Regions from separate parts of the Rahnella sp. BIGb0236 genome, predicted to be linked through region 3. Evidence: predicted binding sites of a transcription regulator. Region 3 holds the regulator's gene; each other region holds the start of a gene.
What was found. Region 3 encodes PurR, which represses purine synthesis genes. Its sites were predicted from a motif close to CANGCAAACGTTTGCNTG; they were not measured.

Region 1: a site for PurR is predicted at 1,348-1,365, ahead of purL (phosphoribosylformylglycinamidine synthase). Genes of this name have one in related genera too.
Region 2: a site for PurR is predicted at 1,421-1,438, ahead of serA (phosphoglycerate dehydrogenase). Genes of this name have one in related genera too.
Region 4: a site for PurR is predicted at 1,385-1,402, ahead of gltS (sodium/glutamate symporter). Genes of this name have one in related genera too.

The regions. Positions count from the first base shown of each region.
Region 1 is NZ_SOAO01000002.1:647,832-651,046, reverse strand. It holds gene mltF (membrane-bound lytic murein transglycosylase MltF) at 1-1,183, opposite strand, end outside; gene purL (phosphoribosylformylglycinamidine synthase) at 1,459-3,215, shown strand, end outside.
Region 2 is NZ_SOAO01000016.1:104,014-107,228, reverse strand. It holds gene EDF78_RS22940 (5-formyltetrahydrofolate cyclo-ligase) at 1-33, shown strand, start outside; gene serA (phosphoglycerate dehydrogenase) at 100-1,338, opposite strand; gene rpiA (ribose-5-phosphate isomerase RpiA) at 1,676-2,338, opposite strand; gene EDF78_RS22925 (LysR family transcriptional regulator ArgP) at 2,566-3,215, shown strand, end outside.
Region 3 is NZ_SOAO01000008.1:166,963-170,177, reverse strand. It holds gene punC (purine nucleoside transporter PunC) at 1-317, opposite strand, end outside; gene punR (DNA-binding transcriptional activator PunR) at 454-1,359, shown strand; gene purR (HTH-type transcriptional repressor PurR) at 1,399-2,424, opposite strand; gene EDF78_RS17105 (C40 family peptidase) at 3,013-3,215, opposite strand, start outside.
Region 4 is NZ_SOAO01000015.1:22,918-26,132, reverse strand. It holds gene gltS (sodium/glutamate symporter) at 7-1,218, opposite strand; gene EDF78_RS22015 (uracil-xanthine permease family protein) at 1,457-2,851, shown strand; gene EDF78_RS22010 (AsmA family protein) at 3,006-3,215, shown strand, end outside.

The DNA of each region.
Region 1 (3,215 bases), on a different contig from region 3:
TACGGGCATCGAGCATATGTCCGTACCCCATGTTATAGGCCGCCAGCGCAAACCAGATCCGTTCATCCTGCGGAATCGTCTCCGGCATTTTCGCCATCAGATGCGACAGATACTGTGCGCCCCCGCGGATACTCTGCTCGGCATCGGTGCGGTCATCCACATCAAGCCCTCCCGCCGTTGCCCGGGTCAGCATCATGATCCCGCGCACGCCGGTCGGCGATTTGGCCTGCGGATCCCAGTGAGATTCCTGATAGGCGATGGCCGCCAGCAGACGCCAGTCGATGTCCTGCGCATACTTCTCAAACAGCGGTTGCAGGTCCGGCAGCGTACTGTCGATGGCTTTGAGGAATGTCCGCGTATCGACGTAATCAAAATCACCGACGTGACCGAGGTATTTCTCCTCGAGTTTTTCCAGCGTACCGTCTTCTGAAATCTGGCTGAAGAAGTCGAGCATGGCGGCAGACAGGCTGTCGTCATCCGGCACCTTGCGGTAATACCAGGTCACCGGCTCGTCTTCCGTCGCATCAAAAGCAACAGCCAGACGCGGATAAACGCGCTGCATCAGCGCGATGGTCACCGAGTCACCCAGTGTGTAATCCAGCTTGCCGGTTTCCACCTGTTGCAGCAGGTCACGCGGTGACATTTTGTCGGTGGTCGTCCAGGTCAGATCCGGGTATTTGCTTTTGGCCGCTTCCAGTGTCGGGATGTGTGCCGTACCCGCAGAGACCATCAGCGAGCCTTTCACATCCGCGAAACTCTTCGGACGCGGGGCACCCTGCCGGTAAACCAGTTGCTGAGAGATGGAATAATATTCAGGCCCGGCACGGTAGTTTTTCAGCCGCTCATTGTTGTAGACCAGACCCGACGCCAGTAAATCGGCTTTATTGTGATCGAGACTGTCAAACATGGCGTCAACCGTGGTGTGCTGCGTGACGACCAACTGCACGCCCAGATAATCTGCAAAGCGTTTAGCCAGTTCGTAATCGAAGCCGAGATTGCCTTCCGGGGAGTCCATAAAAGTCAGTGGAGAATTGAGCGTGCTGACGCGCAATTCTCCACGGGATTTTATTTGATCCAGCAGGTCGCCTTCACCTCTGTGCCACGGGACGGCTGGCCATAAGGCCAGTGCCAGCAACAGGGCGGCGATCCCCATCAGAACATAATTAATTTTTAGTCGCGTCAAATAGTTATCTCGCTGCGGCGCTCTTGTTTTTTTACGCTATGCTGTGCAGTTTGTATGGTTATATCCCCAGTGCTGACGCATTTTGCTCAACAAAACGGCAGTCTGCAACTTTATTCATGATACCCGTAAGATATGTGGGCCTATAAATGAATATCAAGTTTCACTACGCAAACGGTTTCGTCGGACGCCGGCTTTCTTTATAATAGCCCGCGTTTTCCCCCTGTTGCGCCCAATGAAGCACTGTGGTCAGTGTCTTCGAAGACGAGAGATCTGTGATTATGGAAATACTGCGTGGTTCGCCCGCTTTGTCGGCTTTTCGCATTAACAAATTATTGTCACGTTGTCAGGAAGCCCGCCTTCCGGTCAGCGATATCTACGCCGAATATGTACACTTTGCCGATGTCAGCGCGCCGCTGAATTCGGACGAACAAACCAAGTTACAACGCCTCCTGAAATACGGTCCTTCTCTCGCTGAACACGCTCCTTCTGGTCGTTTACTGCTGGTCACTCCGCGCCCCGGCACCATTTCTCCCTGGTCTTCCAAAGCCACCGACATCGCGCACAACTGCGGTTTGTCGCAGGTTCTGCGTCTTGAGCGCGGTCTGGCCTTTTATGTACAGGCACCGCAACTGACCGAAGCACAGTGGAACGAACTGGGCGCGTTGCTGCATGACCGCATGATGGAAACCGTCTTCACTCAGCCTGAAGATGCCAGCGCGCTGTTCGCGCAGCATCAGCCTGCGCCGGTGCAGCATGTGGATATCCTGGGCGTTGGCCGTGGCGCACTGGAAGCCGCCAACATCAAATTAGGTCTGGCGCTGGCGCAGGACGAAATTGATTACCTGATGGAAGCCTTTACGTCGTTGGGGCGCAACCCGACTGACATCGAACTCTATATGTTCGCACAGGCCAACTCGGAACACTGCCGTCATAAAATCTTCAACGCAGACTGGATTATCGACGGCGAAACGCAGCCGAAATCCCTGTTCAAGATGATCAAAAACACCTTCGAACAGACCCCTGATCACGTGCTGTCGGCGTATAAAGATAACGCCGCCGTGATGGAAGGTTCGCAGGTCGGCCGTTTCTACGCCGATGCGAAAGACGGTCTGTACGATTTCCATCAGGAGCAGGCGCATATCCTGATGAAGGTTGAAACCCATAACCACCCGACGGCGATCTCTCCGTGGCCGGGCGCGGCAACGGGTTCCGGTGGTGAAATCCGTGACGAAGGCGCAACCGGTCGCGGTGCAAAACCAAAAGCCGGTCTGGTGGGTTTTTCTGTGTCCAACCTGCGTATTCCGGGCTTTGAACAGCCGTGGGAAGAAGATTTCGGTAAACCGGATCGTATCGTCACCGCGCTGGATATCATGACCGACGGCCCGCTGGGCGGCGCGGCATTTAACAACGAATTTGGTCGTCCGGCGCTGCTGGGCTACTTCCGGACTTACGAAGAAAACGTTAACAGCCACAACGGACCTGAGCTGCGCGGTTACCACAAACCGATCATGCTGGCGGGCGGTATCGGCAACATCCGCGCGGATCACGTGCAGAAAGGCGAAATCACCGTGGGCGCGAAACTGATCGTGCTCGGCGGCCCGGCGATGAATATCGGTCTGGGCGGCGGCGCGGCATCTTCCATGGCATCCGGTCAGTCGGATGCGGATCTGGATTTTGCTTCCGTACAGCGCGACAACCCGGAAATGGAACGCCGCTGTCAGGAAGTGATCGACCGTTGCTGGCAGCTTGGCGAAGCCAACCCGATCCTGTTCATCCATGACGTCGGTGCAGGCGGTTTATCCAACGCCATGCCGGAACTGGTCAGCGATGGCAACCGTGGCGGCCGTTTCCAGTTGCGTGACATCCTCAACGACGAGCCGGGCATGAGCCCGCTGGAAGTCTGGTGTAACGAATCGCAGGAACGTTACGTACTGGCGGTGTCTCCGGCACAGCTGGAACAGTTCGATGCGATTTGCCAGCGTGAACGCGCACCTTACGCGGTCATCGGTGAAGCGACGGAAGAAATGCATCT
Region 2 (3,215 bases), on a different contig from region 3:
GTGATTACCCCCGGCAAAGTATGGACGTGGTAGAAAGAGGCGCTAAACCGCAGACAGCAAAAAGGCGCCCTCAGGCGCCTTTGTCATTTCAGGCTGAGATCAGTAAAGCAGACGGGCGCGGATGGTGCCCGGAATGGCCTTCATCAGCTGCAACGCGGTATTCAGTGTTGCGGTATCTGTTTCTGCATCGATAACCACATAACCGATTTCAGGGCTGGTTTGCAGATACTGTGCAGCAATGTTGATACCTTGCTCCGCGAAAATCTGGTTGATGCTGGTCAGCACGCCCGGACGGTTTTCGTGGATATGCAGCAGACGGCTGGCTTTCTCGGTGTGAGCGGGCAGCGATGCTTCCGGGAAGTTAACCGCTGACAGCGTGGAACCGTTGTCAGAGTATTTCGCCAGTTTGCCTGCCACTTCGAGGCCGATACCTTCCTGCGCTTCCATGGTGGAACCGCCGATGTGTGGCGTCAGCAGCACGTTATCGAATTCACACAGCGGTGAATTAAACGGATCGCTGTTGGTTGCCGGTTCTTCCGGGAAGACGTCGATGGCCGCGCCGGACAAATGTTTGCTGCGCAGTGCATTGCACAGCGCAGGAATGTCGATCACGGTGCCACGTGAGGCGTTGATCAGCAGTGCGCCCGGCTTCATCTGTGCCAGCTGCACTTCAGAAATCATGTCTTTGGTGCTCAGGGTTTCCGGCACATGTAACGTCACGACGTCGCTGGTGTTGAGCAATTCTTCCAGCGAGGCAATCGGCTGCGCATTACCCAATGGCAATTTGCTTTCGATGTCGTAATAGAAGACGCGCATCCCCAGGCTTTCCGCGAGGATCCCCAACTGCGTACCGATGTGGCCGTAACCAATGATGCCCAGACGTTTGCCGCGCGCTTCGAAGGATCCGACTGCCAGCTTGTTCCAGACACCACGGTGTGCTTTGGCGTTGGCTTCCGGAATGCCGCGCATCATCAGCAGCATTTCGCCCAGTACCATTTCCGCCACAGAACGGGTATTGGAGAACGGCGCGTTAAAGACCGGAACACCGCGACGGGTGGCGGCTTTCAGATCCACCTGATTGGTACCGATACAGAAACAGCCAACAGCCACCAGTTTTTCTGCTGCCTGGAACACTTCTTCAGTCAGCTGAGTACGCGATCGGAGTCCAACAAAGTGCGCATCACGGATCGATTCTTTCAGCGATTGCGTGTCTAAAGCACCTTTGTGAAATTCAATATTGGTGTAACCCGCTGCACGGAGTGTATCAACCGCACTTTGGTGGACGCCTTCCACTAACAAAAATTTAATCTTGTCTTTCTCAAGTGATACTTTTGCCATTTCCCGACCCTATATTTTCTGACTGAAATCTGACTGCAAGGTGACTGCTCCCCGTCAACATAACAAAAAATCCGCCATCATCAATACAAACGATTGCCTGCCCGGTAGCAGAAGGCTCACCGCGCGTGATGGTTTTTAGCATTTCATGCTGGTTAGATTTTGCGGAGCCAGACGTTCTGGAGGAGAAACACAGGAATGTGACATAAGTCACCAAATTACGGCTTCTGAAGAAAAGATGATTCAGTCAGAAAATTATCATCTTCATAACATTGCGTTATGACAGGAGTGTGTCTGGCTGCTTTTGTCTGAGCAGCCAGATCTTCTGCTTATCGCTGTCTTATTTCAGCTTAACAGTTTTAACGCCTTCAGATGTCCCGACCAGCGCCACGTCCGCGCCACGGTTAGCAAACAGCCCCACCGTCACCACACCGGCAATACTGTTGATCTTATTTTCCATCGCGACGGCATCGACGATATTCAGATTATGCACATCGAGGATCACGTTACCGTTATCGGTCAGCACATTCTGGCGGTACTCCGGCAGGCCGCCGAGTTTCACCAGTTCACGCGCCACATAAGAACGTGCCATCGGGATCACTTCCACCGGCAGCGGGAATTTGCCCAGCACATCGACCTGTTTGGAAGCATCCACAATGCAGATGAATTTTTTGGCGATCGCGGCAATGATTTTTTCACGGGTCAGCGCAGCACCGCCGCCTTTGATCATCTGCATTGAGCCGTTGATTTCATCGGCACCGTCAACGTACACATCCAGAGAATCCACTTCGTTGCTGTCGAAAACATGAATGCCTAAGCTTTTCAGTTTTGCGGTGGAGGCATCGGAGCTGGACACTGCGCCTTCGATCTGGCCTTTGACAGAACCCAGTGCATCAATGAAATGCGCGGCGGTAGATCCGGTGCCGACACCTACAATGGTGCCCGGAGTCACGTAATCCAGCGCGGCCCAGCCGACTGCTTTTTTCAATTCTTCCTGCGTCATAATGGCTTCTCTGTCTGATAACACGAAAGTGCTGTGAATAGTGGGATGAAACGAATTCTGCCGGTGATTATAAAGCATGTCCCGGCAAATTGGGCGACCAGGTGCGTGACCAGATCACACTTATTAAGTGCAATTGTGCTGCCATTCCTCCGATTTTCCTCACCACAAAACCTGACAATCTGTGGCATAGTGTCCGGATAAAATTAAATCCAAGGGACAGAATTCCGATGAAACGCCCGGACTATAGAACGCTACAGGCACTGGACGCGGTGATCCGTGAGCGCGGTTTTGAGCGCGCTGCGCAGAAACTTTGCATCACACAATCGGCGGTCTCTCAGCGTATTAAACAACTGGAAAATTTATTCGGCCAGCCGCTGCTGGTGCGTACCGTTCCGCCTCGCCCGACCGAGCAGGGTCAGAAACTGCTGGCGTTGTTACATCAGGTGGAATTGCTGGAAGAAGAGTGGCTGGGCAGTGACAGCAACAATGAAAGCAATGATACGCCGCTGTTGCTTTCGCTGGCGGTCAACGCCGACAGCCTGGCAACCTGGCTGTTACCGGCACTGAAATCGGTGCTGGTTGATTCCCCTATCCGCCTGAATTTACAGGTGGAAGATGAAACGCGCACTCAGGAACGTCTGCGTCGCGGCGAAGTGGTCGGGGCGGTGAGTATTCAGCCACAACCGTTGCCAAGCTGTCTGGTGGATCAATTGGGTGCGCTGGACTATCTGTTTGTCGGCTCCAAGCCTTTTGCTGACCGCTATTTCCCGAATGGCGTCACCCGTTCGGCCTTACTGAAAGCGCCTGCGGTGGCGTTCGACCATCTGGACGATATGCATCAGGCTTTCCTGCAACAGAATTTCGACTTGTCGCCGGG
Region 3 (3,215 bases):
ATTGCCTGCAGGAACCGCAAGGCCAGCAGGGCGCGCACGTTTTCAACCCACAACACACCCAGACAACCCACTGCAAACAGTGTCAGGCCAATGAGCAATACCGGTTTACGGCCGATGCGATCGGACAGCGGCCCCCACAACAACTGGCCGATGGCAAAGCCGCCGAGAAAAATACTCAGGCTGGCGCTGATCATGCCCGGACTGGTTGTCAGACTGGTTTGCATGGCGCTGAAGGCAGGAAGGTACATGTCGGTGGCTAAAAAGCCGAGCATGCTCAGTCCCGCGAGATAGAGCATAAATCCAAAGGAGGGTTTCATTATTGTCTCGTTAATGTCGTGATTGCAGGTGATTTGACGCAGATTACGTACCGGAGGCGGAGTTTAACGCTTTGATAACAGCGTTGTGAAACGCTAATATTTGCACTCTGCTATCAAAAAAGTTGAAGGCTAAAATATGTGGTCAGAATACGCTCTTGATGTGGTGGATGCGGTGGCAAGAACGGGCAGCTTTAGTGCCGCGGCGCAGGATTTACACCGCGTGCCTTCTGCCATCAGCTACACCGTCCGGCAGCTTGAACAATGGCTGGCAGTGCCGTTATTTGAACGCCGTCATCGTGACGTGGTGCTGACGCCTGCGGGCAAGGTTTTTGTCGATGAAGCCCGCATTCTGACAAAAAAAATGATAGCCACCCGTCGCCAGTGTCAGCAGGTCGCTAACGGCTGGCGCGGCGAACTACGCGTGGCGGTAGACCGGATTGTTAAACCCGCGCGGACGCGAAGGCTGGTACTCGATTTTTACCGCCATTTTCCCGATACGGAACTGATCATCCACTCGGAAGTGTTTAACGGTGTCTGGGATGCGCTGGTGGACGGAAGGGCGGATGTGGCTATCGGTGCCACGAGAGCCATACCGGTGGGTGGCCGGTTTAATTTTCGCGACATGGGATTCATGGACTGGCACTGCGTGGTCAGCCCCCAACATCCGCTGGCGCAGTTGTCCGGTTCGCTCAGGGATGACCAGCTGCGGCCTTATCCGGCGCTCTGTCTGGAAGACACCTCCCGCACATTGCCCAAACGCGATACCTGGACGCTCGACAACCAGCGACGTCTGGTGGTGCCTGACTGGACCTGTGCGCTGGAATGCCTGACAGAAGGATTATGTGTCGGCATGATGCCGGTTCATCGCGTCATCCCGTGGATAGAACAGAATAAATTGCAGGTGCTGACACTGGAAAATCGTTTCCCCGACAGCCCGTGTTGTCTGACGTGGGACCAGAGCAATCCGTCGCCGTCACTGGCGTGGTTACTGGACTATATGGGCGATACAGAAACGATGAATGAGGAATGGTTGCGGGATTAGCAAAAAAAAACGCCTGCACAGGCAGGCGTAGTTACACAATTAACGGCGGTAGTCGCGATACGGACCGTCGGCCACGGAACGGCGTTCAACCAGTTTCGGATGCACTTCGATGGTCTGCGATTCTTCGCGCTTACTGACAATTCTGTCCAGCAACATGGTAAAAGCCATTTCGCCCAGACGCTCTTTAGGCTGATGAACCGTGGTCAGCGCCGGTGAGAAATAGCGGGCATTACGCACATTGTCATAGCCGATCACAGAGATATCCTGCGGAACCCGCAGGCCAAGCTCATCGGCAGCACAAATGGCGCCCATCGCCATCACGTCACCGCCACAGAACACCGCAGTAGGGCGGCTTTTCTGCATCAGGATTTTATGCATCGCCTGATAGCCGGATTCCGGTTCAAAATCGCCCTGAACGACCCATTCATCACGCAGAGGAATATTGGCTTCGGTCAGTGCCTTCACAAAACCCTGGAAACGACCGCCGCCGGTATTACGCGCCAGTTGCCCCGGGATCACACCAATATCACGATGACCGCGTTCAATCAGATAACGACCGGCCATGTAGCCGCCCTCGAAAGCATTATCAATAATGCTGTCGGTGAAGTTTTTGCGCGCCTCGCCCCAGTCCATGACGACCATCGGGATTGAGCGGTACTCCTCCAGCATATTAAGCAGTTCGTCGGGATATTCCGCGCACATCACCAGCAAGCCATCGACGCGTTTTTGCGCCAGCATCTGCAGGTAAGCCTGTTGTTTCTCCAGATTGTTGTGCGAGTTACACAAAATCAGCGTGTAGCCTTTGGAGAAGCAGCTGTTTTCGACGGCTTCAATCACTTCGGCGAAATAGGGCGCTTCACTGGAGGTGGCCAGCAGACCGATCGTTTTGGTGTTATTAACCTTCAGGCTGCGCGCCACGGCGCTTGGCGAATAGTGTAAGTCCTTGATGGCAAGGAGAACCGCAGCTTTAGTTTCTTCGGCGACGAAACGTGTTTTATTGATGACGTGCGACACGGTTGTAGTGGAAACGCCAGCGCGCTTTGCGACATCTTTAATCGTTGCCATGTAAACAATGACTCCTGAACTCACGTGTTTCAGCACGTTAGCATTATGTTAATCGTTTGCTTGCGTGGATTTAACTGCTGACTTCTAAAAGGGCAGTGAAATCGTTGGGTGGATTCTTCAGAATGAGGCGTGAAATGCTCTCGGGTGAAATCGACCGGCACACAGGCGTGGTAACCGACAATTTTCTCTTATAATGCAGGAAAGTGGAAGCAAAATTCTCATGACAGCATTGTCATTCAGCACAAGATTTTAAATGTGAATTATGAGAAAATGCGTTGGCACACATTTAGTGTGGCTTAAAAAATGCCACAACTTGATCCGAAAGGGGGTTTGATGGACAGCAACCTGAAATTATCGTTGATCACCACGGTATGCGCTTTGCTTATGATTATCGCTTTCAGCTTTACTGCGGTAATGAACTGATTTTATAAGCGATCCGCAATAAAAAAGGGCGATCCCGGTAACAGGTATCGCCCTTTTCAATGTGATGCAGTCACCTTATCCGCCGACATTCTTCCCTGCAGAAACTCTTCGTTAAATGCTATTCATTGGCTGATTAGCGAAACTTCAGACTTAACGAATTGTTTATTATCGGATCGTTTTCGGGGTCATTACCCGACGTGCGCCCACATAGTGATCTTGCCAGTAATCATCGCCCAGTGAGGTGATTTTAATGTCTTCACCGGTTCTTGGCGACTGGATGAATTTGCCATTACCGACATAAACACCCACATGGTCTGCTGCGCCGCGATTATTAATTCTGAAAAACACCAGATCGCCGCTTTCCAGTT
Region 4 (3,215 bases), on a different contig from region 3:
TTTTTTTTAGCTGATAGCCGGGAATATCGGCAGCATCAGATAGAGTTTAATGACAATCGCATTGGCGATATCGATGAAGAAGGCGCCCACCATCGGCACCACCAGAAACGCAAGATGCGAAGGACCAAACTGATTGGTGATCGCCTGCATATTGGCAATGGCTGTCGGCGTCGCGCCCAGTCCGAAACCGCAGTGCCCGGCCGCCAGCACCGCCGCGTCGTAGTTTTTCCCCATCACGCGATAAGTGACAAAAATCGCGTAAAGCGCCATCGCGAGGGTTTGTACCATCAGAATCGCCATCATCGGCAGCGCCAGTGACGCCATCTCCCATAACTTCAGACTCATCAATGCCATGGCGAGGAACAGCGACAAGCTGACATTACCCAGCACGGACACTGCGCGATCGAAGACACGATAAAAACCCAGCCATGCCAGCACATTACTCAGGATCACACCAACGAAGAGCACGCAGACAAATGTCGGGATTTCAAATGCCGAACCCTGCAACAGGCCGGAGATGTGCGTCCCCGCGGTCAGGCAGATCGCAATCAGCGCGATGGTTTCCACCATTACCAGGGGCGTGATCATTCTGCCAATCGACGGTTTCTCAAAGGCGCTCGGGTCGACCGTATCCTCAGGTGTGCCGTGAGGTGTGGAAGAATGGCTCACCAGATAGCGCGCCACCGGGCCACCGATAATCCCACCGAGTACCAGACCGAAGGTCGCACAGGCCATGGCAACTTCTGTCGCGTTTTCAAAACCATAACGCTCGGTGAACAGCTTGCTCCACGCCGCGCCGGTGCCGTGACCACCGGAAAGGGTAATTGACCCCGCCAGCAGCCCCATCAGCGGATCCAGACCGAGCATTTTCGCCATGCCGATACCGATGGCATTTTGCAAAAGCAATAAACCCACAACCACAAAAACCAGCAGGAAAAGGGATTTTCCCCCTGCTCTCAGGCTTGCCAGATTGGCGTTAAGGCCAATCGTCGCAAAAAATGCCAGCATCAGTGGCTCTTTTAAGGACATGTCGAAACCGACTTCCCAGCCGAACATCTGATTGGCGATCAGCAGCAGCAAAGCGACCAGTAACCCTCCGGCGACGGGTTCAGGAATGGTGTATTTATTGAGGAATTTGACCGACTGGACGCATTTTCGTCCTAAAAGGAGTACCAACGTGGCGGCAACCAGTGTGCCGTAGGTATCGAGTTGAATCATTGACGAACTCCATTCTAAAATAAATCCAATAAAATTATTACGTTATAAACTTTTCGCTTACCGTTTTTTTCCCAGAGGCTGAATTAGAAGTCATTCACGCTGCATTACGCAAGAAAAACAGGCCATAAACGCCACCTAAACTCAAACCAGCCACTGAAAATTGCTGATAGCAAACGATTGCTTTTGTCGTTAATTTCAATAAAAATGCCCGCTTTGCCGCTTATTGGAATGCCACAACATGAGTTCGCAAACCGCAGAACAAGAAACACAGCAACCCGATCTCTCCCGCCAGCAAAAAAGTGAACTGATTTACCGGCTCGAAGACCGCCCGCCTTTACCTCAGACGTTATTTGCCGCCTGTCAGCACTTGCTGGCGATGTTTGTTGCGGTGATCACACCGGCATTACTGATTTGTCAGGCGCTGGGTCTGCCTGCACAGGACACTCAGCACATCATCAGCATGTCGCTGTTCGCCTCCGGTCTTGCGTCTATTTTGCAGATTAAAACCTGGGGGCCGGTCGGTTCCGGTTTGCTGTCCATTCAGGGCACCAGCTTTAACTTTGTGGCACCGCTGATCATGGGCGGAATGGCACTGAAGAATGGCGGCGCAGATGTACCGACCATGATGGCCGCGCTGTTCGGCACGCTGATGCTGGCTTCCTGTACTGAAATCATCCTGTCCCGTTTCCTGCATCTCGCGCGCCGCATTATCACGCCGCTGGTTTCCGGCATCGTGGTGATGATTATCGGGCTGTCACTGATTCAGGTCGGGCTGACGTCGATTGGCGGCGGTTACTCCGCCATGAGTGATCACACTTTCGGCGCACCGAAAAATCTGTTGCTGGCCGCCGTGGTGCTGGTGGTGATTGTTCTGCTGAACCGTCAGCGCAACCCGTACCTGCGTGTCGCTTCTCTGGTGATCGCCATGGCTGTGGGTTATCTGGTGGCCTGGATGATGGGGATGTTGCCGACCGCGGCTGCGCCAGCCACCCAAAGCAACTGGATAACCTTACCGACGCCGCTGTATTACGGGCTGGGTTTTGACTGGAATCTGCTGATCCCGCTGATGCTGATTTTCATGGTGACATCGCTGGAAACTATCGGTGATATTACCGCGACCTCAGACGTTTCGGAGCAGCCGGTCAGCGGCCCGCTCTATATGAAGCGCATCAAAGGCGGTGTTCTGGCAAACGGCCTGAACTCAATGCTGTCTGCGGTATTTAACACTTTCCCGAATTCATGTTTCGGGCAAAACAACGGCGTGATTCAGCTGACCGGTGTTGCCAGCCGCTATGTCGGTTTTGTTGTCGCGCTGATGCTGATCGTACTGGGTCTGTTCCCGGCGGTGGCCGGATTTGTGCAGCATATTCCTGAACCGGTTCTGGGCGGCGCGACCATCGTGATGTTCGGCACCATTGCCGCATCCGGTGTGCGTATTGTTTCCCGCGAGCGCCTGAACCGCCGCGCGATTATGATCATGGCGCTTTCTCTGGCCGTCGGTATGGGTGTTTCCCAGCAACCGCTGATCCTGCAATTCGCGCCCGACTGGCTGAAAACCTTGCTGTCATCCGGTATTGCGGCAGGCGGGATTACTGCGATAGTTCTGAATCTGGTTTTCCCTCACGAGAAGTAAACACAGGATGTAATCCGCGTGCAACAGCGGCAGAGGGTCTGGAACCCCTGCCGCTTTTTATTGTCTCCATTCTGCTAACCTGTTGAGAAAAGTCGCTGTTTGCGGCATAAACAAAGAATCTTTTTTCCACTTTCCCGCTACAGGGCTCCAGACGATGAGATTTATCGGTAAAATTTTGCTGACGTTCGCCTTACTTCTGGTACTGGCGATCGTGCTGGTGTACGTCCTGTTGCAAACGCGCTGGGCCGCTGGCTGGGTCAGCCGCTGGATCAGCAACAACAGCGAGTACCGGGTCTCCGTTGAGAAACTCGACCATAACTGGTCATCTCCGGGGCGCGTGACGTTAAACAATGTGGTCTTCGGG